DNA from 2 places in the Zhurongbacter thermophilus genome. Region 2 is predicted to be linked to the other one. Evidence: riboswitches for the same ligand, from Rfam matches in the RefSeq annotation. Region 2 holds a riboswitch; the other holds the start of a gene.
What was found. A riboswitch is a leader RNA that binds a small molecule or an ion and turns the genes downstream of it on or off. The one in region 2 is predicted to bind cobalamin.

Region 1 (15,234 bases), 470 kb from region 2:
CTAAAGGAATTTCACCTGTTAGAGAGCGTTTATATATCTCCGGAGCCATCTCTAAGACAGTAAAAGTAGAGGGTTCCCCCTTCCTGGATATACAATTTGAAGATCGTTATGCTGGAAGTTTAACGCTAATGGTTACTGAAGCGGGAGAGATTTTTATTCCGTCGAAACTTGTGAAAGCCTCATTGCAGATAGATATGGGAAGCAAACTTGTATTGGCTGGGGATTTAAAGAAGACGGAGGTAAAATTACGCAGGACATCATCTTTAGTTGTTAGGCGTCCCATTGTAGATAGCATTTTATCTGGTGATTTGGCTTCTTTAGTTATAGATGTGCCTGGGGAAGAATTTTACACATATAGTAGCGTTTGGAATGTGAAGGTTTACAAGATTGAATTTAAAGTTAAAGAACCGGGTGAGGGTGCTCGTATATATTCTTCTAGATTTCATCTATCAGCTAGTGATGCAGTTCTTCCATATTATTTATGTTTTACAGACACAGTAGGTAAGGTTGATATATCGCTTATGTCATTTATAGGTGAAAAAGTAGAAGTTTATGCTGGTAATGGCATGGAATTCCAAGGGGTATTTGCAAGTAATGTTTCTCCTGTAAATATGATACGGGAGCATTTTACCGTCTTATGGCATGATATATTTCCTGGTGAACTTCATTTTTCTGGTAGTGCTTATACAGACGAGATTTCGCGTAAGGGGTTATTGTATGCAGCTCTTGCCCGACAGCCCGAAAAAGACTATAGCATACTCATTGATATGCTTGGTTTTTATGGTCTTAGGGCACGCATGTTTATACCTTTCGATATGAGGATTTCTGAAAGTGTATTGTCTATATTAGAGTCTCTAAAAGATATTCCTGAGGAAGAAATGCCTATTGGGAATTATATTTCTTCTGATGGGAAAACTGGTATTAGTTTTTCCATAGTATCTTTTTCATTTCCTATAACGTTTGCTGGTACGGTACTTGATCCTGATGATTATGTTATTATCAAGATGTTTGGTGAAGACAGAATATATAAGTTAATGTTGCCTCGTGAAAGGTTAATAACCCTTATGAGAGGGTGGAATAATATGGAAAAGGAGGTATGAGTGTGAGGAAAGGATTAGTGCTGTTTTCAGGAGGGCTTGATAGTCTGGTAGTGGCATTACTTCTTAAGAGGTATGGAGTCCCCTTTGAGGGGGTGTATTTTGATGTGCCATACTTTGGCAGTGCAGATAGAGTGCGACGGCTAGCCATGATCCATGATATCCCTTTAAATGTCATTGACTTTTGGGACGACATGCAAAATATTATCCGAAAACCTCGCTGGGGATACGGTAGAGCACTTAATCCTTGTGCCGATTGCCACTTTGAAATGATCAAGAAGGCACTAAAGATGAGACATCTTTTTGGAGCCGAGTATGTTGTTACCGGTGAGGTGCTTGGAGAAAGACCCATGTCTCAAAGACGTGAAATCCTTGATGACCATCTTAATTATCTTGGTGATGATGCCGATTTGCTGCTGCGACCAATGTCAGCACGACTTTTGCCACCATCAAAGCCTGTTAGAGAAGGTTGGGTCCCTGATGAAATATTACTTGATTTCAAGGGGCGAAATCGTACACATATCATAGAACTTGCCGAGAAACTTGGTGCTAAGGAAATACCTACTCCAGCTGGTGGTTGTTTACTAACAGAGCATGTATATGCGCGTAGGCTATGTCTTCTTTTAGGATTATTAGATTATGTGCCACGTGACTTTGTATATATGTTGAAAATAGGAAGACATCTTATCAAAGATGGTGGAAAGCATTGGCTTGTTATAGCCCGTAATAAGGACGAATCTACAGAACTAAAAGCTGTTTATAATAGGCAGGGGATCTCATTAGAGGGTGTACAGACAGGACCATTTGCCGTATATTATACCTTTGATGCAGATCCTTTACCTTATGATGAAATGGCTTCCTATGTTGCATATTACTCATCTAAGATAAGAAAAATGGGAGCTGCTGATTATCGGTATGGCGATGGTCAACTTGTTCATGTTGTTCCTAAAAATCCTGAGGAGCATGGCTGGATACATCTTAGTGAAAAGAAAGTTATGTGTCCTCTAAAGGGGAGACTCCTATGAGGGTAAAATTATTTGCCAGATTTAGAGATATTCTTGGTGAGTATGTAGAAATAGAAAATGTGCGAACGGTAAAAGACTTGAAATCATATCTTCGGGCGTTATTGGCCCAGCAAGGATTAGATGATATTCCTATACTTGTTGCTGTCAATGGCTCGTACGTGGATGATAGTTATGAAATAAAACCTGATGACGAGATAGTAGCATTTCCACCTGTATCTGGGGGGTGACTTCTATGGCTAAACTTCATAAAGAACAAATAGTATATGAAATACCTACTATTCCGGAGGTTGGAGCGTGGGTAATTTTTCGCGGTGTTACACGGGCTGATGGGAGATATGGTAAGACATTGGCTTTGGAGTACGATGCCTATGAGCCTATGGCGATTAAAGAGATGCAGCGTATAGAGGAAGAAGCTCAAAAGAGATTTAAAGTTTTGTTTGTAGAGATACATCATCGACTGGGTAGAGTTGAGGTTGGAAATGAATCGATGATTGTTATTGTTGGTGCAGCACATAGAAGAGAAGCATTTAAGGCTGTAGAGTGGGTGGTTGATGAGGTAAAGCATAGTGTACCTATTTTTAAAAAGGAGATTAATGAAGAAGGAGAGTTTTGGATAGAAGAAGGAACACCCGATAACAGGGGAGAGGACTAAACCTCTCCCTTTATAAGAATTTTCCCTATGGGAATATCATCTACTAGCCATTCATAACAATGCCAGCCTTCCCATGTTTCTCTTTCGCAAGCTTGCAATATTCCGGGTACGATATCGTTGATATTCTTTCCGAGAAGATCATCAATTGATTTGTTTACAAGGGTAGCAAATGCTCTATTGACCTTGTTAATAATACCATTTTCATCTATGGCCACTAGTGGATACGGGGCTGAATCGATGATGCCAAGCCATTCGGCTCTTGACTCCTCTAGCTTCTGTGTCCATGTAGCCTTTTCCTCTTTGAGTTGAATCCACATTCTAATTGTTGATTTTAGATGTTCCTGTATTTTGTCTCCTAAAATGAGTGTATATTCTTCACCAAAGTATGAAATGCTAAAGCTATCGACCTCGGGAATATCTTCCTTACCATAAATGATTTTTCCGTTCTTTTCTACTCTTGTTGGTATGCCACTGCGTTCTAATATCATTGCTAATGTGATAACGAGATTTTCTTCTGTGTCTTCTCTTTTCAGCATATGCTCCACGATGCCTTTTAATAGTGCACTCTCTTTGGCCCGCATTTTTAATAGAGATTCTAGTTTCTTAGCGTATAAAATGTTGCTAGCGTATATGCTCACGAACCTAGTAACGAGTTTTAAGAAATAGGTATTTGATTTAATAGATTCAGGAGATAGTTCTGGTGAGGTTGATAATACCACAAGCTTGTACTGCTGGTCTCTAATATCGAACTTGAGTATGAAGAAGTGAAGTTGAGATGCTTCATCATAGAAAATAGAGTCTTCTTTATCTAGGTATCGCTTTATTGTTTCAATATAATGTTCTACTCCATCGTGTGAGGCAAAGACAATGTTATTGTCCTTGTCTAATAGGAATGCCTTTTCCATACCAGAGATTTTGGCTGCAAACACAGTAAATTGCTTCAACAATGCGTCGATATCTGTGATAGTAATTGCTGTTTCTATAAACTGTAGCAGTTCCCTGAGCTTTACCATTTCTGATAGATGGGTTTCTATAACCATCATATTTTCCATGTATATGCCCAGTGATGGGGCAAGGTTTTCCAGAATAGATGTGACATTACTCTTTTCATTATCTGGTATTTCTTTGGGGAAGTACAGTACAAGTATGCCTTTATTTTCTTTAAGGGCTATGAGGGGAACGACTAGAATAATTCCGTCTTCCACTCCAAGTGTTGATGCGATAGGATCTGCAGATGCAGGTAAAAATGTAGTTTTGCCTAATAGGAATGCTTGAACTATTCCTGGTGAGATGGATGGGGCAGGTTTGGGTTCACCGGCGTATGCAACAAGTGATAACGAATCTGTCTCTGGCACATATTTATATAGATAAACTCCAGAGGCATCAAATGCATCTTTTGTTTTTATAAGAAAGTTTTTTAGTTGAGTGGTAAAATCACTTCCCTCTTCTGGTACTCTAAAAAATGCAAGTAGTGTAGATAGGAAATCGTTTTGTTTTTCTAGTTGTGTTTTTAGTGAACGTTCATTTTCATATAGATATGTCAATTCTTCTTGTTGAGCCATAAGCTGTTCGCTCATAGCGGTTAGCTCTTCTCTGGCAGCCATAAGTTCATTCATCTGGTATTCCAGCTGATTTCTTTGGTCTTCCTTTTCTTTAATCAGGGTGCGTAATCTCCTAGTAGCATTTGTTAACTGTATGTGATAGGCAAAACCTACACTGATAATACCTATAACCGCTAATAGGATGTAGTAAAGCAATTTGCTTCTAGAAAATGTTTGTTCTTCTTGTCCGAACCATTTGCTGTTGATTTCTGCCAGTATTCCTTTTTCGGACATTTCCTTGATGATTTCATCAATTTTGTAGGCTAAGTCTTCATGATTTTTATTGATGGCTATAGCATGCCATTTATGACCTCCTGGAAAATCTATGGGTAGTGGATACACTTGACTACTGGCATCTTTAAAGTAGTTATCTAAGTAAAATTTGACAATGTACTCATACCCCATGAGAAGGTCAATCTTGTTTTCGAGTAAAGCTTTTATGGCCTCTTCTACGCTAGGATACTCCTTGATAAAAAGTGAAGGAAAATTTGACCTTACATATGATTCTGCAGATGAGTTTTCAAGTACACCTATTGTTAAAGGGGATACTGGGTTTTTTAAGTCGTCGATGGATTTGATATATTTATGTTTTATTGTGTACATTTTATATGTCAATATGTGGAGTGGCATAGTGAAATAATACTTTTTCTTCCGTTCTGGGGTTATGCTCAGCCCCATAATGACCTGTATCTTATCTTCATCGAACATTTTCATGATCGTGGGACCAGCTTCCACTATAGCTTCAGCATGATATCCCTCTTTTTCCAGTTCTTTTTTGATGTAATTGTATATGTCTACATAAAAACCTTTTACTTTTCCATCTTTGTCTTTCCATGAATATGGAGGAAAGTCCTTATCAATACCGAAATAGACGGTTTGTCTTTCTGGTTCTGCGTAGGTTGCGGGAGTAAGAAAACCTAAATAAACAGCTAACAATGCAAGTATGATGTACAGTAGTAGCCACTTTTTCTTCTTCACCAGTCTTCCTCCCTGTATACAGGTAGTGTCATAGAGTATTATATCAAGGGGGTGATATTTTGAGAGTAGAAATTAAGGACCATACAGCTGATGCTTTACTTGCAGTTGAGGGACATTCTTTAGAGGAAATTATAGAGGGATTTATCATTGGTTTGTCAGACTATGTCTGGGGAAATACAGATTGCGATGATGTGAATATTGTTATTTCCCTATCAGGTGATGGCCCTGATATGACCTTTGCGTTGGTATCTCTTCTTTCAGATCTTTTGTATCTTATAGAAACAGACAATATAAAAGTTGTTTCTCTTGAAGATATTGCTTATAGCCGTCGAAATAGTTTGGTAAATATAACTGTAAGGATTAAAGCTTGTAAGGGGAAACATCCCACTGGTGAAGATGTTAAAGCTGTATCTTTCTCAATGAGGTGGGACGTCTCTGTTATATTAGATTTGTGAGGTGAAGTATATGAAAGGTCTCAAAGAGTTAAATAAGTTTGTGTATGAAATACCAAGAGAAGGTGGTATGCGTGTCCCTGCACGACTTTATGTATCTTCAAGATTGTTGGAGGCTGTAGAAGATGGTGCTATTACACAGCTAAAGAATGTTGCTACTCTTCCAGGTATTGTAAAGTATGCTATTGGTATGCCAGACATCCACTGGGGTTATGGGTTTCCTATAGGTGGTGTAGCGGCCTTTGATGTTAATGATGGTGTTATTACCCCTGGTGGTATAGGTTTTGATATTAACTGCGGTGTAAGGTTGATGCTAACCCCTTTAACTTGGTCTGATTTGCAGAGCAAGTTGGATCGGGTTCTTACGGCTATCTTTAATTCTGTCCCTGCAGGCGTAGGTGCCGAGAGCGATTTGAAATTAAAACGGGTTGATATGGAACGAGTACTAAGATTCGGTGCTAGATGGGCTGTGGAAAATGATATGGGACTGTCGGAGGATTTGGATAGGACAGAAAATCGCGGTGAGATGATAGAAGCCGATCCTGATGAGATTTCTGGAAAAGCCTTTGATAGAGGAAAAAAGCAACTAGGAACATTGGGGGCAGGCAATCACTTTATAGAAATTCAAGTAGTTGAAGATATTTTTATGCCAGATATTGCCCGTCAGTGGGGACTGTATGCCGATCAAGTTGTTGTGATGATACACACAGGCTCTCGTGGTTTAGGACATCAAGTTGCCACTGACTGGATTAAGACGGTGGCATATGCTATGAAGAAGTACGGCATAAAGGTACCAGATCCACAGCTTGCAGCTGTTCCTTATTCATCAAAGGAAGGTATGGCATATTTCTCTGCTATGGCTGCTGCTGCAAACTTTGCATGGGCAAACAGGCAGATTATCATGCATAGAGTGAGAAAGGCATTTGTTAAGACATTGGGTATTGCGTACGATGAAATGCCTCTCCTTTACGATGTAGCCCACAATATAGGAAAGATTGAAAAGCATGTTGTTGATGGCGCTGATAAGCTGCTCGTGGTTCATCGCAAAGGAGCTACTAGGGCGTTCCCTGCTGGTAGGGAAGAGCTATCAGATGTGTATAAAGAGACAGGTCACCCTGTACTCATTCCAGGTGATATGGGCTCTGGTTCCTATGTGCTTGTTCCTACGGAGAAGGCCCTTGAAGAAACCTTTGGCTCTTCAGCCCATGGAGCCGGTAGAGTGCTTTCTCGTAGGCAGGCATTAAAGAGGCATAAGGGGACAGATATTATTTCCCAGCTTGAAGAAAGGGGCATACTTGTAAAGTCTGCTTCTAAGAGAACAGTGGCCGAAGAGGCTCCCGATGCTTACAAAGATGTAGATGAGGTGGTCAATGTTATAGATAGGGTTGGGATTGCTCGAAAAGTTAGTAGACAGATACCTAAGGGTGTTGTGAAAGGATAAAGGAGGTGATACCATGCTGAAGTTTGATTTTTCAGGACTTTTAAAAGAAAATATTGGTGAGCATGGTGTATCGCTTGAAAATATGAAGAGCGATACAGATTTGATGAACAGGTATATTGAAGAAGTTTGGCAGGAAGCACCTGGTTTTACAAGACTTCCATATGAAGATGTATCGTACATCGAAGAAGCATTAAAGCCTTTTAAGGAATACAACTTTGATGATGTATTGGTGCTTGGCATCGGTGGTTCTGCTCTTGGTACTATAGCCACAAGGGATGCAATAAAGGGTGTTTATTACAACGGTTTACCCAAAGATGAGAGAGATGGATATCCAAGATTATGGGTGCCCGATAACGTAGATCCTTACTATGTAGGAAAACTTCTTCATATGCTTAATCCTCAAAAAACTCTTGTTATTGTCATCAGCAAATCGGGGAGAACTGCTGAAACTGCTGCTGAGTATCTCATAGCCAGAAAGTGGCTGGAAGATGCCGGTGTTTCTCTGAAAAAGCATCTCATATTTATAACTGACCCTGAAAAAGGTGTGCTAAGAAAGATAGGCAGTGCCGAGGGAATTACCATGTTTGATATACCTCCTGATGTTGGTGGTAGATTTTCCGTGCTGACTCCAGTTGGGCTTGTGCCACTTTACATGGTTGGTGTAGATATAAAAGCTCTGGTAGATGGTGCTAAGACTATGGCAGAGCGCACCAAGAAACCATTTATGGAAAACCCTGCTGCACTTATAGCATATACTCATATGTATCTATTTAAAAAGGGTAAGAACATGGCTGTGATGTTTGCGTATTCCAATAATCTTGCCAATGTTGCCGATTGGTATAGACAGCTGTGGGCAGAGTCACTTGGTAAGAGGTATACCCTTGATGGTAGAGAGGTATTTACAGGGCAGACTCCTATTAAGGCTATTGGTACCACCGACCAGCATTCACAGGTTCAACTTTACAATGAAGGTCCCTTTGATAAAGTTATTACATTTCTAAGGGTTGAGGACTTCGGGATAGATATCCAGATACCCAAGGACATTCACGAAGATATCACCGATCTTGATTATCTCAAAGGTAAAACCCTTAAAGAGCTGATACTGGCTGAGCAATTTGCCACATACCTTGCCATTACAGACAACGGTAGACCAGCGATGCAAGTTATCTTCCCTAAAATAGACGAGGAGCATATAGGTCAGTTCTTCTTTGTATACGAATTTGCAACTGCACTGGCAGGAAAGATTCTCAATATTAATCCTTATGACCAGCCCGGTGTTGAGGCAGGCAAAAACGCCACATATGCCCTTATGGGTAGGGAAGGATATGAAAAACTTGCACAGCAGATAAAAAGCAGGCTAGGGGAGATGAAGGTGTTTGAGCTGTAAGTATTTTAGAGCACAGCGGTGGAATAGGTTTAAAGAAAGCATGAAAAGACCTGCTATCGTTGTTGTTGATATGCAGATGTGGTTTACACATGTTGGTTCTCCTTTGTATTTTTCTGAAGCCGACCGTGTTGCCGATAAGATAGCTTCTTTTCTTGAAGATATTAGTGGTTGTGATGAGGTGCCTGTGATTTTCACTAAGCATGTGGATATGGAAAATGGTCCTATGCACCGTTGGTGGGGGAATGTACTTGATGAATACTCACCCTATGCCGATATAGATAGACGCTTCCAAGGATTTGCCAAATATGTTGTCAAGAAGTCTACCTATGATGCCTTTTACAACACCCTCCTTGACGATATTCTTGTCAAGGAGAGTATTGATACACTGATTATTCTTGGTGTAAGAACACATCTGTGTGTTGATACAACGGCCCGCAGTGCATTTGTTAGAGGATACCATGTTGTTGTGCCATGCGATGGGGTAGCCGATAAGCCCCACGATGTGCATGAGTGTGCTTTAAAAAATCTGGCGTATGGCATTGCCCATATACCGCCCCTTGATGAGGTAAGAAGGTGGCTGGGGATAGTGTTATAGCACTATCCCCAGCTCTTTGATGTATTTGTAGCCTCCTTCTAAATCCAGCTCACTTTCCTTGACATATCGCAATATGAACTGACCACAATTTGAACCGACGAGGTTTTCTTCTGTATCTCCAACAGATAATATGACATCGTACCCATACTCTTTTAGTTTATCTACAAAGTCTTTGTGCTTCATAGGAAGCCCTGTTTCAAGGTCTATGTCATTGGTCATATGATTTTTCTTAGCACTTACAGTGGGATTGATAGGTGTAATCTTAATGAGGAAGATATCAGGTGAGAAGTATTCTCTAATTACCTCTGCGTCGGCCTTGTTTTCCTGTGCCAATGCAAAGTTTAGCGTGATTTTTAAGCCACCCTCATCGTAGAACTCTCTGCCGAAATCTGCTATTTTCTCAAAGTCCCACTTCTTTATGGGTATAATTTCATTTCTCTGATTTGTGTCTGTAGAGTGAATGGAAAACTGCATCTGGAAATTGTGTGGAAAGTGCTCTTTTTTCACCTGAATAAGCCTTTCAAAGAATGCATCTGTTCCTATTGGTGCCACAGTTGATAGTGAGGGAAAGAAGTTATCATATTTATCTTTGAGCCACAACATGGCATCAATAACAGCCATGTTGAAAGAGGGTTCTCCCATGCGTGCAAACTGCACTTTGAATTTCTTGGTATCCGGTTTTCCGTGCCATACATCATTTACGGCGTATTCCACCTGAGAGATTAGCTCATCGGTATCTAGTTTGCCGTTGTAGAAAAATCCTGCATCGCACATCTTACAGCCAACGGGACATCCAATGAGCGATGAGATAATAACAACCCACTTGCTCTTTGCATCTCTTGTTGGTCGTGACTCAACAAATTCCACAAGGTTCCCCTTGTCGGTGTATCCAATATAAACGGTGGATACACTGCTGGGCACTTTGTGTATGATTTCCATATGTTCACCTCCGCTCTTTTATGGCTATATCCATGACGGCTTTTATGCCGTCACTTATGGCTATGGTTGTTTGTCTAAATATGCCCGATGCCACATCACCAATAAGATACAGATTCGGTGTATCTTTGGGGTATATCTTGTCGTTAGGTATTCTTCCTATGGCTATCAAGATGGCATCGGGAGAGAATGTTCCGGCTGTTGTCAGTAGTGTTGAGCTGTTGCTGTCAAGTATAGAACCTTTTACAGTTTTTACCCCACTTCTTATTGCCTCTTCTACAAGTATGGGAAGTGCCTTGGGTTTGCTTCTGTGTAGTATGGTGACATTTTTTATCCCGAGTATGTTTTTAGCCGTGAGGCTGTAGTCAAATGCAATATCCCCACCTCCAACAATCAGTAGATTATCAATGCCTGATGGTAGTAAAGAAGGGTAGTAGTAAACATGCTTGAAGTTCAGAGGGAGTGTCTTGGGAATGGTGCCTGTGGCCCCTATAACATACTGACAGGTATAGCTCCCTTTGTCTGTTTCTATGAGATAGGAATTGTTGTTGTACTTTATGCTTAATACTTCTTCTTTATGGTAGGCTATGCTCCATCTATTAAGATGTTTGGTGAAAATGTGCTGAAGATATTTACCACTGATACCGTTTGGGAAATACAATGTGTTTTCTACACGATAAGCCTCTCTGATAAGACCTCCTGGTGTATCTTTTTCAAATGCAAGGAAAGATAAGTTATACCTTTTTAGCATGACAGATGCCGCAATTCCCCCTGGTCCCATCCCTATAACGCATACTTTATGCATAACACGACGATTATAACAAAAAAGGGATGGTCTACAGACCATCCCCATTATGCTCATATATTGACTGTTAGTCTTTGTACAAGAGGTACATTGACAATATGACAAGCACTGTACCAAGTATCATATTCCATGTAATATGTTCTCCTAAAATAAGCCATGCAAGAGTTCCTGCTACTACAGGTTTCAAGAAAAACACTGTGGTGCTTCTATGAACTCCGGCCAGTTCCATGCCTTTAAAATATAGTATGTATCCTATGCCTGTTATGACAATACCTATCCATAAAAGGGCAATCAAGACTTTTGTATTGGTATACATAGCCGGTACAATTATTGGTTCTTTTCTTAGAAGCATCACAATAAGATAGGTTATTGTTGCCCACACGAATGTAAAAAAGATATTAGTGTATTTGCTAACTTCATGATTTTTCATCTTTGACAGTACGGAGTAAAGTGAGAATATAATTGCGGCAAATAGAACTAGGGTAAGTCCCCACCAGTCTACATGTTTAACCCCAATAATTTTATGAGCCGATATTGTTGCTATACCTACAATACCCAAAATAACGGCATGCCATAGATATTTGCCTCCCTTTTCCTTGGCTATTGTATGTCCAAAGATGACAGTAAAGATAGGGTTTGCAGAAAATATTAAGCTTGCCAACGCCGCAGATCCTAAAACAGATATTGATTCGACTAATGCGAGGAGTGATATGCTTACAAGAATGCCTAACTCGGCGAAGTGTAAATGATCTTTAAAAGTTAAGTTGTCTTGTTTGAAGTTATTTAGCATGAAGGGAAGCAATATTAATGCTGCTATACCAAATTTGGCAAGATTTACATGAGTGGCATCAACGCCACTACCTGTCAGGGCAATCTTGGAGGCAACTTCGTTAGAGCCAAATATAATTGCTGTAATGATGAAAAATATATACCCCATCAGGGTTTTATTCATCTTTCGAGAACCTCCTTAAGTATTAATGGTATTTCGCTGGGTATATGGGCAACACGACCTCCTGCATTTTTTATTGCTTTTTCTTTAGCCTCGATGGTATCTGCTTCTCCAGACACTATGGCACCGGCATGTCCCATGCGTTTACCCTTAGGTGCTGTTCTACCGGCAAAGTATGCCACAACGGGCTTAGTAAATTCACTTTTGATATACTGAGCTGCATCTATTTCGCTACTTCCTCCAATTTCACCTAGTATGACCACGGCTTCTGTTTCTGAATCGCACTGAAATCGTCTTAGTGCTTCTACCATTGTCATTCCTATAATGGGGTCTCCACCTAAGCCAACAGCTGTTGATACTCCAAGTCCACTATCACTAATAAGCGATGATATTTCATACATCAGTGTTCCGCTGCGAGATAGGATACCCACTTTTCCCTTTTTAAATACATGGCCTGGCATGATACCGAGTTTTGTTTCACCGGGATTAATGATACCGGGACAGTTGGGACCAATGACTGTGGCACATTGTCTTCTTGCCACTTCCATAATATGTAAGGCATCATTCACGGGGACATGTTCGGTAATAATGACGACAAGCTTAATACCATTTTTTAAAGCTTCCAGTGCTGCATCTTTGACAAAGGGACCAGGTACAAAGATGATAGAGGCATCTATGTCATGATTATTGACAGCTTCCTCTACAGTATCATAGACAGGTACCCCATGTACTTCAAGACCACCTTTACCGGGAGTAACCCCTGCCACAATCTTGGTTCCATAATCGAGCATTAGCTTTGTATGATAAGAGCCGTATCTTCCAGTAATACCTTGAACAAGCACTGTCGTGTTTTTATCTACTAAAATTCCCATTATTGTCCCCTCCTTTCATAGGCAATTTCCACAGCTTTCTTGGCTGCTTTTTCCATGTTCATGTACGCCTTAATGCCGTTGTCGGCAAGTATTTTTCTACCAATATCGTCGTTGGTGCCTATAAGACGTACGACAACAGGAGGGGCATCTGGAGTCTTCTTTAGAAACTCTACAATGGCCTTGGCTATTTCATCACATTTGGTTATTCCACCAAAGATGTTCATGAATATAGACCTTATACCTTGTTTCTTATTGAGTATTTCTAGGGCTTTAACCGTCTTGTCTTTGGTCGCTCCACCACCAAGGTCCATAAAGGATGCCGGCCTACCGCCAAAGTATGTGATAAGGTCCATACTGGCCATAACAATACCAGCTCCACACCCAACAACGCCAATATCTCCATCAAGTTCTACAAATGCGATACCTGCTTCTTCGGCCTCTTTTTCTAACTGTGTCTTTTCTTCATCTTCGGCAGATGGTAGCTCAGGATGCCTATATAGGGCATTGTCATCTATGATAACGACGGAATCAAGAGCCATAAGTTTACCATCTACTCTTGCCAATGGGTTTATCTCAGCAAGTAGGGCATCTTTTTCTCTAAATAGCCTGTAAAGTTTGGCGGCAATGTCTGCCAGGGCTGGCATATCTTCTTTGGGAAACCCCAGTTTTTTGGCGACTTCTCGGATCTCAAAGGGCATTAGCTCAAGTGTGGTGTAGGGATGGAATGTAATAATCTTATCTGGTGATGTCTTAGCCAGCTCTTCAATGTCTACACCGCCTGCTTCGCTAATAATAACCACTGGTGCCTTTGCCCTTCTGTCAAGGGTGATACCAAGGTAGTATTCCCTTTCCACATTGACCTTAGGGGCAATAAGCACTTTCCTAACAGCTTTGCCCTTGATTTTCTTGTGGAGAAGTTCGTCAACGACTTTTTTCAGTTCATCGAAGTCCTTGGCAAAGAGAACTCCACCGGCCTTTCCTCTGCCTCCTACAAGAACTTGTGCTTTGACAACGACGGGGAATGTTAGGGCGTTTTTAATGTAGACGAGCTCTTCAACAGAAGAGACAAGATGATAAGGTGGATGGGGAATACCATACTTAGAGAAGAGGTCCATGCCTTGATACTCATGTAGTTTCATAAACTACACCTCCCTTACCCTCGCTCAGGAGGGTTATTTGTCTTGCAGATGGCAGGTTTCCCGGCTTCCGGATCGTCCTTAGGCTTCGCCTTCCCAGGATACCTCCCAGTGGCATGTTGAAGCCCTTGTCCCCGGTCACGGTGGCGAGTCCGCCGCGGATTTTCACCGCGTTCCCTTTTACATCACCATCTGCAAATACTTTATTCATTATAAATTGCATAAATGGGTAGGTCAAGAACTTTTATATGTCTTCATAACATAAGGAAGATATACAATTACTATATACAGGTAATATAAGGAGGAGGGAGACTATGGGTGGTTATTATATGCTTGTTTTACATACCCATCTTCCGTGGGTAAAAAAGGCCGGCAAGTGGCCTTTTGGGGAAGAGTGGCTTTATGAAGCGATATTTGATTCTTATATTCCGTTATTGATGACATTTAAAAAACTTTCTGAAGAAGATGTTCCATATAAGGTTGCTGTTAATATAACTCCTGTTGTTGCTGAAATGCTCGAAGATACTTATCTTCAAAATGAGGCATTTGATTATATAGAGGATCTTATAGATAGGGCAGAAAGTGATGTTAAAACTAGAGATATGCCCTATAGGGAACTGGCTCGTTTCTGGCTAGATCATTTTACAAGGCTTAGAGATTTTTATCTTGATATAGACAAAGATGTTGTTGGGGCATTTCGGGAGCTGGAAGAAAAAGGCCATATAGAGTTATTCACATCTGCTGCTACCCATGGTTTTCTTCCCCTGCTTGGGACAGATGGTTCTATTAATTTACAGGTTGGTGTAGGAGTTCAGAGTTTTCAAGATAGAGTTGGTAGAAGACCTAAAGGATTTTGGATGCCTGAATGTGCTTATAGGCCTAAAGAATATGCTATCCAAGGAGATAAGGTTGTTGAGAGACCGGGAATAGAATACTTTTTGGAGAAACATAATGTAGCATTTACTATTATTGACCATAGAGCACTAAGAATAGACCGTATTGCTATAGAAAATGGTTATATGCCTTCTGTGCCTGAAGGAGAGTATCTCAGTATGCAACCCTATTACCTTGCCGATTCTTCTGTTGTTGCATTTCCGCGACATGGAAGGCTGTCTGAACAGGTATGGTCTGCAGGTATAGGATATCCTGGTGATGGTGATTATCTTGAATTTCACAAAAGGGACAGTGAAACGGGATTGAGATACTGGCGTATTACGGATAAGAATTTTGATCTGGGCTATAAAGATGTGTATCATCCCGAGTGGGCAGATGGAAAACTTCGGCTCCATGCTAAAGATTTTGTTTCAA
Region 2 (15,234 bases):
GTTTCCCGGGACTAATACGCAGACCATGAAACAGTATTTCACTTTTAGACATACTTTCTATGACAGAAACAACAAGGTCTCTTGTGCCGGCCGAAGAACCACCCGATAGCATGACAATGTCGGCTGTCTCCAAAGCTTCTTTTAAGGCTTTTTCCATTGCTTCTCGTTCGTCGGGAATAATGGTCGGGGAGACATTGAGGATTTCTCCCATATCTGCAAACAAGGACTTGAGCATAGGTCTGTTGGCATCACGCATTTTGCCAGGCCCGGGCTTGGTATCTGGTGGAACAATCTCATCTCCTGTTGAGAAGATGGCTATTTTGGGTTTTCTATACACTGTAACTGTTGTAATACCGGCATACGCGAGAAGCCCTATGTGTCTGGCGTGAAGTTTTGTTCCCTTAGAGATAAGAAGCATACCTTCCTTTATATCCTCACCCGGTTGTACGGTATTTTCACCGGGTGCTACACTGCGATACATTTCTACATATGGTGGTATTTCTTCAGTGTATTCAATCATTTCTACTGCGTCTGCCCCTTCAGGCAGTATTCCACCTGTGGGAATGTACATCGTCTGGCCTGGTGCTATTTTCTCTTTGGGGAGTTCACTAATGTGGATTTCTCCTATCTTAAGGAGCATTGCAGGTGTTTCAGGTGAAGCCCCCATTGTGTCTTCTGATTTGACAGCATATCCATCTACTGTGGAACGGGGTAATGGTGGAATGTTTTCTGAGCTGTAAATATCTTTGGCTAGTACTCTGCCCTTGGCTTGGAAAATACTAATGTCTTCTGTTTCTTTTATACGTGCAAACCTATGATAAGCAGGGGTTAGCCTTTCAGAAGGCGAAACCAAATATAAAAATGCCATACAAGCACCTCCTCTCGCTTAAATTATAAATCACGATATTAATCTGGTAGTAGACAGATAGAATACTTGTGGAGGTGATGAAAATGGATTTTATGAGTATGTTGTGGTGGCTTCTATTTATCTTTATGCTCATGGAGCCCGCTATGCAACAGTGGCATTTGCAGAATATGCGCAATATACTGTTGGCAAGACTTGAGAAAAAAAGGAAGAGTAGGGTTATTACCCTTATTCATCGACAAGAGACTATTTCCTTCTTTGGTTTACCTATTTCCCGTTTCATCAATATTGACGATTCCGAGGCTGTACTTTCCGCCATTCGTTCTACACCCGATGATGTTCCTATAGACCTTATTATTCATACCCCGGGAGGCCTTGTGCTTGCTGCAGAGCAGATTGCTAAGGCCCTAAAGAGACATAAGGCCCCTACCAGGGTTATTGTTCCACACTATGCTATGTCTGGTGGAACCCTAATAGCCCTTGCTGCAGATGAAATTATTATGGATGAAAATGCCGTCTTGGGTCCAGTAGATCCTCAGCTTGGAACTGAACCTGCTGCATCTATTGTCAAAGCAGTAGAGGAGAAAGGGGCAGATAAAGTAGACGATGCCACGCTGATTAAGGCTGATATGTCAAGAAAAGCCTTAAAGCAGGTCAAAGAGTTTGTCAAAGAAATGCTCCTCGAGCATTATACGGAGGATGATGCAGAGAGAATAGCTGACATCCTTTCTCAGGGTACTTGGACTCACGATTATCCACTGTTTAAGGAAACTCTTAACGAGATATTGAAACCCCAGCATGGAGGAGATGGAATCAAGATTAGCACCGATGTACCTACTGAGGTATACATGCTGATGAAGTTTTATCCTCAGCCTTCTAGCCGTCGACCCAGTGTTAGTTACATTCCCCATTCTACAGGAGATTGGAGGAATAAATAATGTTTCTGCTACCGCTGAGGGATATTAACCCCACCCGCAGGGCACCAGTTATGACTTATGTCATAATACTGGTGTCCTTTCTTGCTTTTTTCTTTGAACTATCCATGCCTGCTGATGCCCTTCAGGCATTCATACAAACACACGCGTTTGTGCCTGCTAAATTTTGGTATATGGTGAAGGTATTTGATATATGGGGAATATTATCAATGATACTTATCTCAACATTCCTTCATGGTGGGTGGATGCACATTATTGGAAATATGTGGTTTTTATATGTATTTGGGGATAATGTAGAAGATGTTATGGGACATCATATATATCTTTTATTTTACCTTTTTGCATCGGCAGTTGGTATGTTAATGCATGCATTGGTGTTTCCCACAAGCACAATGCCTCTTATTGGCGGTTCCGCTGCTATTTCTGGTGTGCTTGGGGCTTATATGATATTTTTCCCAGCATCGCCTATTGAAACTCTGTTGATTATTGGTATTTTCCCTGTTATTGTTTATATTTCTGCTTATTGGTATCTTTTCTACTGGATACTTCTTCAGCTTGTTAGTGGTATTGTAGACGTTATGAGTCCTGTTGCATACTGGGCACATGTTGGAGGATTTGTAGCAGGCTTGTGGATAGGTCTGGTTGTGAGAAATCATAGGCCTATTAGGTATAAATTTTATTCTGATAGAATTTACTACTATTACTAACATTTGATAGTTGTAGGAGGGGATGTTATGAACTTTCCACCACACCATCTGTATCTAAAGCCTCAGTACATGCCCATGCCTATTCCTTGGCATATGATGAAGCCTGATGCTACATCATTATTTGTTGAGTTGGGATTTGGTAGGGGAGAATATTTGCTGACACTATCTAAAGCTTTCCCCAATGCTCTTATTGTAGGATTTGAGGTGTCAATGACATCACTTCTAAAATCTGCATATCGGCTTCAAAGAGAGCAAAGAAATAATGTGAAAATGCTCCTCTTTGATGGTGTTTTAGGTCTTGCAGAATTTTTTGCACCAAACTCAGTAGATGGTGTGTATATGAACTTTCCTGTGCCTTGGCCTAAAAAAAAGCATGCCAAACGAAGGGTTGTTAGGGAAGATTTTTGGCATGTACTTGCCCGTGTGCTAAAGGTTGGGGGATATTTTGAACTTATGACAGATGTTGACTGGTATGCTGAAGAAGCACGGGAAAATGCTGAAAAAATTGGTGTTTTTTCTATAAAGCTAGAAAAAAATCCCAGCCGTAGAGTTCAGACAAAGTATGAACAGAAATGGCTTGCAGAGGGTAGAGATATATTCTTGGTAAGAGTTGTCAAGGATAAGGATTATGCAGATGATTATGAAAGATTGTTTATAAAGGGGGCTGACTATATGCCACATGCTCTAATAAAAAAGCCGTGGAAAGAGCTTCTTGGTGATATGAAGTCTTTAGAAGGTTTCAATTATAGACCTGCTGCCGATAAAGGCTATGGTGTTAGAGAAGTATTTTATAGAGATAGAGAAATATTGCTTCGTAGTTACACTATAGATAAGGGGTTTTTCCAATCATTCTATATATGGATTCGTCCAGAAGACAAAGAGGGAGAAGATGTATTTCTTATGAAGCTTGACCCACTGTCTTCTCCATTTAGAACCAAATCACTTATGAGTCTCATGAGACATATTAAGGATACTGTTGGAGATAAATTTGTTGTTAGGCACAATTTAGGTTAATATATGTTTTGTATAACCAAGCCATGGCAAGGTGCCGTGAGGCTTAATAGGGAAGCCGGTGAAAATCCGGCACTGCCCCGCAACTGTGAGGGGTTAAAAGCCCTTGTCAATATGCCACTGGGGAAACCCGGGAAGGCGACAAGGGTATGCCCTGAGTCAGGAGACCTGCCTTGCCATGCCGCGGAAGCCTCGCGTGGGGGTAAACCGGGGACCTCCACCAAATTTTAAAAGGAGGTGCTAGCTATGAAGAGAAAGCTGGCTATTTTCTTGTTATCTTTGCTTCTTGTTTCTTCTCTATTTATCACCAATGTGTACTCTGCAGTGGTTGTTGATGATGTAGGTAGAGTGGTGAGACTCTACAAAACCCCTAAGCGTATTGTGTCTACAGCTCCATCTATCACTGAGATTTTGTTTGCCATTGGCGCGGGTGATCGTGTTGTCGGTCGTACAGACTTTGATAACTATCCGCCTGAGGTGAAGAAAATACCAAGCATAGGTGGCTTTTCTACACCGAGTTATGAGAAGATTATTAGTCTTAGACCTGACCTTGTTATCTCTGCTAAATCTTTCCCTAAACAACTGTTTGACAAGCTTGCTGCCCAGCTTCCTGTGATGGTGCTTGATCCTCACTCTCTGAAAGATATAGCCAATGATATCCGTAAGGTAGGTATTGTAACAGGTCTATACAGAAATGCTCAGGGTGTTGCATTTAAGGTGGAAGCTATAGAAAGGGCCGTTAGGGCATTCACCGGTAATCATCAGGACAAAAAGGTATTCTTTGTGTTATGGTATAACCCTATTATGTCCACAAACAAGACAACATTTATTGGTCAAATGTTAGAGGATATCAAGGTTAATAATATTGCTTCCGATCTTCAGAGCCCTTGGCCTATGGTAAACCCGGAATATCTTTTGCAGAACGATCCAGATATTATCATCATGCCGAAAAATTCCATGGCATATGCAGGAAGACCTGCATTTCTTAATGAATTTCCTTGGAAAGACCTAAAGGCCGTAAAAAATGGAAATGTCTATTATGTCAATGATGATTGGGTGTTCAGACCAGGACCTCGCATTGTTTATGGTCTTGTTCAGCTGGCCCATATTGTTCAACCGACAACATTTAACAAGGAAGTTGTTGCTATAGGTCTTAACGATAGAGTCTATGCCAAGGCGTATTACAAGCATGAGCTGGGAGATGATAACGGGGCTGTCGCCGTGTATCTTAATGCCGAGGAAGGACGCACATATATTTCCAAAGATGGTGCGGAAAAGATATTAGGAGTAGAGATAGGTTCTGATTTTGTTGTTTATAAGGGTAAAACATGCAAAGTAAAGACTGATAATACGGGTATATATATCCGTCTAAGAGATGTTTTAAACTGCATGGGTATTAAAGATGTTGTATGGAATGGAGATTATAGAGAAATCTACCTCCTGCTACCATGAAAAATTATAGGCAAATAGCACTGATAGGAGGAGGCTTTGTCCTCCTCCTTTTTACCATGCTACTGGCTGTTTCTTATAGTAGCATAAAGCCTGGGCAGGCTATTTATATCTCTCCGTATGCTGCCATTGATGTATTTATTAAATGGTTATCTGGTGCTTCCTTTAATATCACCGATAAAATAGCTATATTTCGCCTTCAAAGGGTATTTGCTGCTGCCATTTCTGGTATGCTTCTTGCCATAGGTGGAACACTCTATCAAACTACACTCATGAATCCCCTTGTTGACCCTTATCTTCTTGGTGTTTCCGCCGGTGCATCTTTAGGAGCCGTGATAGCCTATCGTTTTCATCTTTCTGGTCCCGTATGGCTTTATGCATTTGTGTTTGCTATCTTGTCATTTGCATTTTCGTATGTCTTAGGTAGGGGCAATCGGTTAAAGATTGTTCTTTCAGGTGTTGTCATTTCATCATTGGTATCTGCAGGTATTACACTTGTTCTTATTATGTGGAATGATTCATTACATAATATCTTGGCGTGGCTTATGGGAAGCTTTGCCATGGCCGATGGAAAAAAGGTATTGCTTCAAAGCATTGTTCTTATCTTCGTTTTCATAGTTATTGTATCGACCCATAGGGTTCTGGATATTATGCTTATAGGTGATGAAGTAGCACATGGTGTAGGTGTTAATGTCTTTGTTTATAGACTTATATATCTTGTATTAGCATCCCTTGCTGCAGCCTTTGTTGCTGCATTCTATGGTATTGTGTCTTTTGTTGGACTCATGGCTCCACACCTTGCCCGTTTAATGGTAGGAGACAAACACTTATCTAAACTGCTTTTGTCCATGGAGATAGGTGCCATTTTACTTGTAGTGGGGGATTTCTTAAGCAGAGGTGTTATGTACCCTATGGAGATCCCTATTGGTGTATTCACCTCTGTTGTTGGTGGTGTGTTTTTCTTATACCTTGTTGTGCGTGGTGAATGGTTGTGAGTCTTATCCTGAAAAATGTATCATTTGGATACAAAAAAGATAAGCAGGTGCTTCACGATATTTCCTTAAATCTTGAGGGTGATATGTATCCTCTTGCCATTGTGGGGCCAAATGGTTCTGGAAAAACAACCTTGTTAAAGACAATTGTTGGCATTTATAGACCTCATACTGGAAAAGTGCTTATTGATGGAAAAAATATTCATCGCCTGTCGGCCAAAGAAAGAGCCTCTCTTGTCGGTGTGCTTTTTCCCGATAGGGCATATGCTGCGTCTGTTCCAGTAATAGATGTTATTATGGCCGGTATGTACAGATATATGAAACCTATAGGTGGGTACCCTCGAAATATCATTCGACAGGCCTACGATGTAATGAATACGTTAGGTATTACCCACCTTAAGGATAGATTGTTTTCTACTCTGTCTTCAGGAGAGAGACAGCTTGTTTTAACAGCGATGGTTATGCTTCAAAGCCCCAAGGTTATTCTTCTTGATGAGCCTACATCATTTCTTGACCCGTATCATCGATATATGCTTGTGGATATTATTCGTCTTCTTAGTGAAAAACATCAAGTTATTTTTACCTCCCACGATATAGAATTTGTGAAGGCTGTGAGCCACTTTGCAGTAGGTATAAAAGATGGTAAAATAATATACACGGGTAAGACAGATATGTTTTTACAATCGGCGTTTGAGAAGGTATTTGGTATACCTTTTACTGAGTATATAGGTGTCTTTGGGCTTTGATATGTTATACTTTTCTGGTAAAATAGCAGGCGATGTATACACTGTGAGATAGGTGAAAGGAGGAAGGGCGAGTATGTACGCAATAGTGGAAATGGCTGGCAAACAGTTTAAGATAAAAGAGGGTAAGCCTGTTGTCGTTCCTGGCTGGTGGGAGAAGGACGATTTGAAGAATGACATTAAGGTGCTCTTTTACAAAGATGACAATGGTCAGGTATATATGGGTGATCCTTATCTGCCATCTGTTAAAGTTGATTTTGATGTATTGAAGCAGTTTAGAGGTAAGAAGATTAGGGTATTTAAGTATCGTGCAAAAAGCAACTACAGAAAGCGCAAGAATATCAAACCTAGATACACTCTGATAAAGATTACATCTTTGGGAGCTGAATAATCTTGATAGAGGTCCTTGTCCTAACAGACAGAAATGGCCATATTAGAGAAATAACATTTAAGGGTCATGCTGGTATGGCTGGTACGGGCAAGGACATTGTATGTGCCGCGTATTCAACACTGGCACAGTATGTTGCTAATACACTCGTGAATATTTATAGGTCTAAGCGAGTAGAAATAGAATTAGAAGAAGGTTTTTTTAGGCTCTATGTAAAAGATTTACAGCTTGATGCTGTAGAGAAGACAATTATTAAGGGGCTTATTGAGGCTGCAGAGGGTATATCTCTGCAGTACAGACCCTATGTGAGATTTAGGAAGGAGGTAAGGGTGAAATGGTAATTAAGTGGAATCTTCAATTGTTCGCTCACCATAAAGGTGGTTCTTCCACCAAAAACGGTCGTGACTCCAATCCTAAGTATCTTGGTGTGAAGAGACACGATGGACAGATTGTTAGAGCTGGCAATATTATCGTTAGACAGAGAGGCACACGTTTCTATCCCGGCAAGAATACGTATCTTGGTTCTGATTATACACTTCATGCAGCAGTTGATGGCATTGTAAAGTTTACCCGTAGACGTGGTCGCAAGTATGTAGATGTTATTCCTCTAGCTGACTAATAGGATATGAGGTTTGCAGATCAGGCACAGATACATGTAAAAGGTGGAAAGGGCGGCGACGGGGCGGCTACCTTCAGAAGGGAAAAGTTTGTTCCCCGTGGTGGTCCTGATGGTGGAGACGGCGGAGATGGAGGGTCGGTTTACCTAGAAACCGACCCTTCTTTGCTAACTCTCCTTGATTTTCACTATGAAGATGAATTTGAGGCCGAGGACGGCCAACCTGGTAGAAGTAAAAAGCTTTATGGAAAGAAAGGTAAGGACATTATCATTAAAGTGCCTGTGGGTACTATTGTAAAAGATGCAGACACGGGAGAGGTTCTAGCTGACCTTAACCGACCGGGGCTGAGACTCCTTGTTGCCCGTGGTGGCAAAGGAGGTAGGGGTAATGTTCACTTTGCCACCCCTACGCGGAGAGCTCCTAAGTTTGCAGAGAAAGGTTATCCCGGTGAAGAGAGAGATCTTATTTTGGAATTGAAGCTCGTCGCCGATGTTGGCCTCGTGGGTCTTCCCAATGCCGGTAAATCTACGCTAATATCGCGCCTAACTGCGGCTCATCCTAAGATAGCCGACTATCCTTTTACAACCCTTGCCCCGGTGCTTGGTATTATGGACCTTGGAGATGGCAGGTCTGTGGTGATTGCCGATATGCCCGGTATTATTGAGGATGCCCATGAGGGTAAAGGTTTGGGACTTGAATTTCTTAAGCACATTGAGCGTACAGGACTGTTAACATATGTTATAGATGCCTCTGGCTTCGATACACCTCCAGAGGAGGCATTGGAGATTGTCAAAAAAGAACTTGAAGAATATAACCCCGAACTTGTAAAAAGACCGTCTATACTTGCGTTTAATAAGATGGATGTATTAGCATACGACGAAAATGCCAAAGAAAGGCTTCTGGATATAGCGAGAAAGCATGGTTTTAAAGATGAAGATGTTGTTTTTGTATCAGCTGTCACAGGCGAAGGTCTTGATGACTTGAGAAGACTGATTCGTTCTAAGGTTGAGGGACATGTATTTAAACATTATGGTAAGAAGCCTGAGGAATACGAGCTTATCAAGCTACCACCTGTTCCCTTTTACACTTATGAGATTGAGAAAATTGGTGAAGGTGAATGGAAGGTTACAGGGCCTATTATTAGATATCTCATGTCATATGACCTCAACAACACAGCTAGCTTCAACTATGTTATGCACTGGCTCAAGAAACTGAGAATAGAGCAGGAACTTCGCAAACGAGGTGCTAAAGAAGGAGATACCATTTGGTTGGAGGGTAAAGCCTTTGACCTCTTCTAAACGCAGGGCTATATTGGGAGGTAGATTTGATCCTATTCATATGGGGCATATTGAAATGGCATATATAGCCCTATCTACAGGTCTTGTCGATGAGGTGGTTTTTGTTCCAACGGCTGATCCCCCACATAAGTCTGTTGAAGTTTCCTACAGTCACCGATTTGAAATGGTAAAGCTTGCTATTGAAGGTATAGAAGGATTTTCTGTGGCCGATTGGGAGAGAGACGAACGGTATGCTATTAATACATGGCACCGCCACGCCACTGATAGGGATTGGTACCTTCTGGGTAGCGATAGCTTTAACACTATTCTGTCATGGTATCACTTTGATGACATTGTTAGGGATATGCGCTTTATGATTGTTCCGAGACTCTGTGTGCCTATTAGAAGAGACCTTCTGTCTATTGTAAAGGCATTTACTATAACGATGCCATGTTATATTGGAATATCTTCTACCGATATTAGAAGAAAGTTACTAATGGGACTTCCATTAAAGGGGCTTTTGCCCGATACTGTTATAGACTATATACATAAACATAACTTATACAGGAGGTGAATGTTTTGGAACTAAAGGAGCTTCTTGACAATGTTGTCAAAGTTCTTGATGACAAGAAGGCAGAGGATATTAATATCATGCATGTAGCACCGGCTACTAATATTGCCGATTACTTTGTTGTCTGCAGCGCTAATTCTCCTATACATGCCGATGCATTAATCTCTGAACTTGAAGATTGGCTTGATGTTAGGGACATTGAATATCACTCTGAGGGAGACCCCACATCTTGGAAGCTTATAGATATAGGACCTATTATTGTACACATCTTTACTCCGGAGGCAAGAGAGTACTATAAACTTGAAGAGTTTTGGGATAAGATGCTTAGGCTGGCTGAATATAAACAGTCTGAGTAAGGTATATATAAGAGGTCCCAGTGAGAAAGGTGCTCGCAGCAGGTATAACCTGCTGAGGAAAGTCCGGGCTCCACAGGGCAGGACACCGGGTAACACCCGGCCGGCGCGAGCCGAGGGAAAGTGCCACAGAAAATATACCGCCTCACCCTTGTGGTGGGGTAAGGGTGAAAAGGTGGGGTAAGAGCCCACCGCTTCTTCCGCGAGGAAGAAGGCATGGTAAACCCTGTCCGGAGCAAGGCCAAATATGGGGGCAGGTTGGCCCGACCAATGCCCCCGGGTAGGCTGCATGAGCTATCCTGTAAAGGATAGCCCAGATACATGAGCACCACCTTCCCTATGGGAAGGTACAGAACCCGGCTTACTTCTCACTGGGACCTTTTTTGTGTATAATATATGTGCGATATATAGGTGGGGACGTGGTGTAGGGGCCTAACACGCCGGCCTGTCAAGCCGGAGATCGCGGGTTCAAATCCCGTCGTCCCCGCCACTTTTATTTTTGAACCTCTTAAACTTTGCTTGCTCATGTTCCATTTCCGGTTGGGTGGTGATGGTTGTGAGCAAAGAGAAAATATTTTACTACTTAGAAATAAGTACTGACGAGCCGGTAGATAAGTTCTTTGCCGTTCTTATTATTACAAATGTTATAGCTGTTATTATTAGTACTGTTGATTCCATTTACTATAGCTATCGTATGTTCTTTGACTCATTTGAGACATTTTCTGTTTTTGTTTTTACTGCGGAATATATCCTCCGTTTGTGGTCGTGTACTGTGCATCCAGATTACTCTCACCACATATGGGGCCGTATAAGGTATGCTTTAAAACCTCTTGTTATTGTTGATCTGCTTTCTATTCTTCCGTTTTATTTACCCCTTTTGTCTGTCGATTTGCGTATTTTGAGGATTCTGCGAATTTTTCGTATATTGCGTATCTTAAAACTTGAAAGATATTTTAGGGCTATGTCTCTTATTGTAAGGGTACTTAAGAAAACTATGGATGAGCTTGTTTCATCAATGATTGCTATAGGTATACTCCTTATCATCGTTGCCAGTCTCATGTATTACATAGAACCGGAAACTTTTCATAGTATTCCTGAAGCTATGTGGTGGGGGATAGTAACACTTTCTACTGTAGGTTATGGAGATGTTTATCCGCAGACGGCATTGGGTAAGATTGTTGGTTCTATTTTGGCTATATTGGGTATTGGTCTCTTCGGTTTACCTGCTGGTATTCTCGCATCTGGTTTTATAGAAGAACTTCGAAAGAAAAATGAGGAAGATTTAGTTTCCCAGTAGAGGGAAAACCCTCCCGTTGACAACAATATATCTCTGTGGTATCCTATTAAAGCAGTATGTTATTTATACTGAAACATGGTATGGAGCGGGTGTAGCTCAGGGGTAGAGCATCAGCTTCCCAAGCTGAGGGCCGCGGGTTCGAATCCCGTCACCCGCTCCATGGGCAAGGTTTAGTGAGGCGGCGTAGCCAAGTGGACAAAGGCGGGGGACTGCAAATCCCTTATTCGCGGGTTCGAATCCCGCCGCCGCCTCCATTTTGTTATGGTGTGGGGATGTAGCTCAGTGGGAGAGCGCCTGCTTCGCAAGCAGGAGGTCGCGGGTTCGACTCCCGTCATCTCCACCATTCCCTGCTTCGCCGCAGGGCGAAGCCGAGGAAGAAAAAAACTCGTCCGAAGGGAGGTATGTTGAGTGAGACGTATTTATGAGCTTATGATTTTGGTCAAGCCCGTAGAAGAGGGTAGGTACAAAGAGATTAACGATTGGGTACTTGAGAGAATTAAAGAGTTTGGTGGAGAACTTGTTGAGCCAGTTGATGAGTGGGGTAAGCGTAAGCTTGCTTATCCAGTGGAGAAATTTAAAGAGGGCTATTACACTGTTTTTCTGTTTGCACTTCCACCAGAAAACCTTGAGGAGTTCAAACATCTTCTTAAGATTAATGAGGATATTCTCCGCTTTATGCTTCTGAGAAAAGAGAAACTGGAAAAGAAGTATAAAGATAAGCTTGTTCCTTCTGCTGAGACTACAGAAGAGTCTGCGGAGTAAGGTGGAGCGTTATGAATGCCAACAACACAGTGGTTCTTGTTGGTAGGGTAGCCAGTCAGCCCGATATCAGATATGTGGGTACTACCAAGAAATTGACTTTTCGTATTGCTGTGAAAAAATCTTTTAAGAGGCAAAATGACGATGTAGATGCCTATTTTATTCCCATTGCTGTATGGGGAGGAAGGGCTGACGGTCTTGAAAAGCTCATTGCCAGTGGGGTATTCCAAAAAGGAACACTCGTGTCTGTTGTTGGTGAGCTGAGGGTGGATTCCTATGAAGACCGTAGTGGTATACGCCGTAAGAGTATAGAAGTAGCAGCCGATAGTGTTCAGATTCTTTCAACATCTGGTAATGCTGCTAGACCAGAAGTGATAGAAGAGGAAGAAGATATCATCAAAGAGCTTGGTGATATAGATAAGGACATCGATGCTCTGGATTCATTTGAGGAGTCAGTATCACCTCGCAAAGAGGTTGATTCATTTGATGATGATATTCCAGATTTTCCCGATGATTCATTTGACGATGACTCGTTTGATCCAGATGTTCTTCCATAAGAAAGAAAGGAGGGATTTATATGGCATATAGAAGAAAAAGAAGAAAGATGAAAACATGCCCATTCTGCATGGAGGGTATAAGAGAGATAGATTATAAGGATGTGGGTAGACTGAAGAAGTATCTAAACGATAGAGGTAAGATCATTCCCAGAAGAGTAACTGGTGTTTGTGCTTTCCATCAGAGGAGTCTTTCTCGCGCTATTAAGCGTGCCAGAGAGATGGCTCTTCTGCCATACCTCATTGTGTAATAGTGTAAAATAAAAACAAAAAAACTGATATAGGGAGGTGAGGGAGGGCACCCATATGGGTGTCCTCTTTGCTTATGAAGGTATTACTGACCAAAGATGTTGCAGGACTGGGTTCAAGAGGACAAATTGTAAATGTATCTGAGGGTTATGCTGTTAACTACTTGTTTCGAAGAAAATTGGCTGTGCCTGCCAATGAGGGCATTATTAAGGAAGTAGAGAAGAAACAAAAGGCAAAGAAGGCTAAAGAAGAGAAGAAGAGACAGGCTGCCCTTGAGATTAAAGAAAAGCTTGATGGCATGATTCTGGAAATTAGAAGAGAAGCCGGTGATAGTGGAAAATTATTTTCTGCAATTACCAGTAAAGACATTGCTTCTGAACTAAAAAATAGAGGATTTGACATTGAGAAAAAGCAGATAGAGTTGAAAAGACCTATCAAACTGTTGGGAGATACTCCGGTAAAGGTTAAAATATTCAAGGATATTTCGGCAGAGATTGTTGTCAGGGCAACTAAGGCATAAGGGGAGTGTATCTATATGGCTGATGTGCCTGTTCAAGGGCTTCCTCATGATAGTGAGGCAGAGTGGGCAATTCTTGCACTTACACTTACAGATCCTCAGAGACTGGAGGAGCTGGTATCTCGTCTTGATGAGGACGCATTTTATGAACCTATACACAGAGAGATATTTCGTGTTTTTAAGAAAATACACGAAAACAAGCAAAGCTTATCTCTGCCTCGTATAAAGGAATACTTATCCCGAGAAGGAAAGTATACCCAGGAGATCGAAGAGGTATTGCTTAACATGTCTGTGAGGTATACTCTTGCCGATGTGCCAATGTTGTGGGATGGATACCTAGATATTGTTGTTGAGAAGGCTATGCTCCGCCGTATTGCTGAGGCAGGTCGTTCTCTAATAGAGTTAGCCAAGCAGTATGACAACATGCCTGATCGTACAATGAAAAAAATCATAGATGAAGCAGAGAGGAAACTCTTCGAGCATCTTGGTGACAGGGAACTGGGTAGTGCTGTTCATATTATGGAGGCTGTCAATGAATTTGTTTCTTATGTTGAGCAATTTGACAATGCCGATCATGCCCATAGTCTTGTTATTCCCACAGAGATTCCCGAACTAGATGATATTCTTAATGGTGGATTGGGGCGCTCTGACCTAATTATTGTGGCTGCCCGTCCATCTGTTGGTAAAACTGCACTTGCACTTCATATAGCTCTAACAGTGGCACGGCATTATGGAGTGCTTTTTTTCTCACTCGAAATGCCGGCAGTGCAGATTGCTGCGAGGGCTATATCCAATGTTGGTGGTTTTAATGCTATGGCTGTTATGCGCCGTGGTTTTAGAAATGATGATGAAGCAAGAAGGCTTGGCATTGCATTATCTCAGCTGGAGAAGCTTGAATTTTATATAGATGATACCAGTGCTTTGACAGTGTTTGATATTAAGAGCCGTGCACGAAAGCTTAATACGAAACTCCCCGATGACAAGAAGTTAGGACTTGTTGTAGTAGATTATCTTCAGCTTATCAAGGGTACAAGGGGAAATAGGTCTAACCGTGTACAGGAGATAGGTCAGATGACAATGGAGCTCAAACAACTAGCCCGTGAGCTGGATATACCTGTTATTGTTGTTTCCCAGTTATCTCGTGAGGTAGAAAAGAGACAAGATAAAAGACCTATGCTTTCTGATCTTCGCGAATCTGGTAGTATTGAGCAAGATGCCGATGTCGTTATTCTACTGTATCGTGAGGATTATTATGAGCGTGATGAAGAGATCGCACATAGTAATGTGTCTGATATTTCTCTAGATATAGCGAAAAATAGGCATGGTAGAACTGGCGAAATTAAGTTAAAATTTGATAGAAACGCTATGCACTTCTACACTGTAGAAGCCCATACACCTGGGAGGTGACAATTGTGGCAAAACAGTATGAATACAACTTTACAGAGATAGAGAAAAAGTGGCAGCAAAAGTGGGAAGACACCCATATCTACGAGGTAGAGCGCGATGAATCAAAGCCTAAGAAGTATGTACTTGAGATGTTTCCTTATCCGTCTGGTAGGCTTCACATGGGCCATGTGAGGAACTATACACTTGGTGATGTTGTTGCCCGTTATTATTGGAGGCTGGGATATAATGTTCTTCATCCTATGGGATGGGATGCCTTTGGGTTGCCTGCTGAAAATGCCGCTATTAAGCATGGTATTCATCCTAAAAAATGGACCTATGACAATATTGCTAACATGAGAAAACAGCTTAAGCGTATGGGTATTTCTTACGATTGGAATAGAGAAGTCACCACATGTGACCCAGAATACTATAAATGGACCCAATGGATATTCCTAAAACTATATGAGAAGGGACTGGCATACAAGAAAAAGGCTAAAGTTAATTGGTGTCCCAACTGTAAGACAGTGCTTGCCAATGAACAGGTTGTTGATGGTAAATGTTATA

Region 1: it holds a riboswitch for cobalamin, as region 2 does, so the genes downstream of both, sucC (ADP-forming succinate--CoA ligase subunit beta) here and GM182_RS05040 (ABC transporter substrate-binding protein) in region 2, are expected to answer to the same signal.

What each region holds. Positions count from the first base shown of each region.
Region 1 is NZ_CP046447.1:536,811-552,044, forward strand. It holds gene GM182_RS02425 (hypothetical protein) at 1-1,100, shown strand, start outside; gene GM182_RS02430 (adenine nucleotide alpha hydrolase family protein) at 1,103-2,122, shown strand; gene GM182_RS02435 (MoaD/ThiS family protein) at 2,119-2,349, shown strand; gene GM182_RS02440 (molybdenum cofactor biosynthesis protein MoaE) at 2,355-2,774, shown strand; gene GM182_RS02445 (transporter substrate-binding domain-containing protein) at 2,771-5,353, opposite strand; gene GM182_RS02450 (archease) at 5,413-5,808, shown strand; gene GM182_RS02455 (RtcB family protein) at 5,819-7,246, shown strand; gene GM182_RS02460 (glucose-6-phosphate isomerase) at 7,260-8,633, shown strand; gene GM182_RS02465 (cysteine hydrolase family protein) at 8,623-9,228, shown strand; gene GM182_RS02470 (radical SAM protein) at 9,223-10,167, opposite strand; gene GM182_RS02475 (NAD(P)/FAD-dependent oxidoreductase) at 10,172-11,026, opposite strand; gene GM182_RS02480 (DMT family transporter) at 11,037-11,921, opposite strand; gene sucD (succinate--CoA ligase subunit alpha) at 11,918-12,790, opposite strand; gene sucC (ADP-forming succinate--CoA ligase subunit beta) at 12,790-13,929, opposite strand; cobalamin riboswitch at 13,963-14,134, opposite strand; gene GM182_RS02495 (1,4-alpha-glucan branching protein domain-containing protein) at 14,241-15,234, shown strand, end outside.
Region 2 is NZ_CP046447.1:1,003,846-1,019,079, reverse strand. It holds gene GM182_RS05060 (molybdopterin molybdotransferase MoeA) at 1-868, opposite strand, end outside; gene GM182_RS05055 (SDH family Clp fold serine proteinase) at 952-1,803, shown strand; gene GM182_RS05050 (rhomboid family intramembrane serine protease) at 1,803-2,507, shown strand; gene trmB (tRNA (guanosine(46)-N7)-methyltransferase TrmB) at 2,535-3,521, shown strand; cobalamin riboswitch at 3,534-3,708, shown strand; gene GM182_RS05040 (ABC transporter substrate-binding protein) at 3,765-4,970, shown strand; gene GM182_RS05035 (FecCD family ABC transporter permease) at 4,967-5,962, shown strand; gene GM182_RS05030 (ABC transporter ATP-binding protein) at 5,959-6,705, shown strand; gene rplU (50S ribosomal protein L21) at 6,779-7,093, shown strand; gene GM182_RS05020 (ribosomal-processing cysteine protease Prp) at 7,096-7,431, shown strand; gene rpmA (50S ribosomal protein L27) at 7,425-7,709, shown strand; gene obgE (GTPase ObgE) at 7,716-9,005, shown strand; gene nadD (nicotinate (nicotinamide) nucleotide adenylyltransferase) at 8,992-9,558, shown strand; gene rsfS (ribosome silencing factor) at 9,564-9,911, shown strand; RNA gene rnpB (RNase P RNA component class A) at 9,929-10,287, shown strand; tRNA gene GM182_RS04990 (tRNA-Asp) at 10,322-10,398, shown strand; gene GM182_RS04985 (ion transporter) at 10,465-11,205, shown strand; tRNA gene GM182_RS04980 (tRNA-Gly) at 11,291-11,365, shown strand; tRNA gene GM182_RS04975 (tRNA-Cys) at 11,383-11,459, shown strand; tRNA gene GM182_RS04970 (tRNA-Ala) at 11,474-11,548, shown strand; gene rpsF (30S ribosomal protein S6) at 11,614-11,967, shown strand; gene GM182_RS04960 (single-stranded DNA-binding protein) at 11,979-12,521, shown strand; gene rpsR (30S ribosomal protein S18) at 12,542-12,769, shown strand; gene rplI (50S ribosomal protein L9) at 12,844-13,287, shown strand; gene dnaB (replicative DNA helicase) at 13,303-14,691, shown strand; gene leuS (leucine--tRNA ligase) at 14,697-15,234, shown strand, end outside.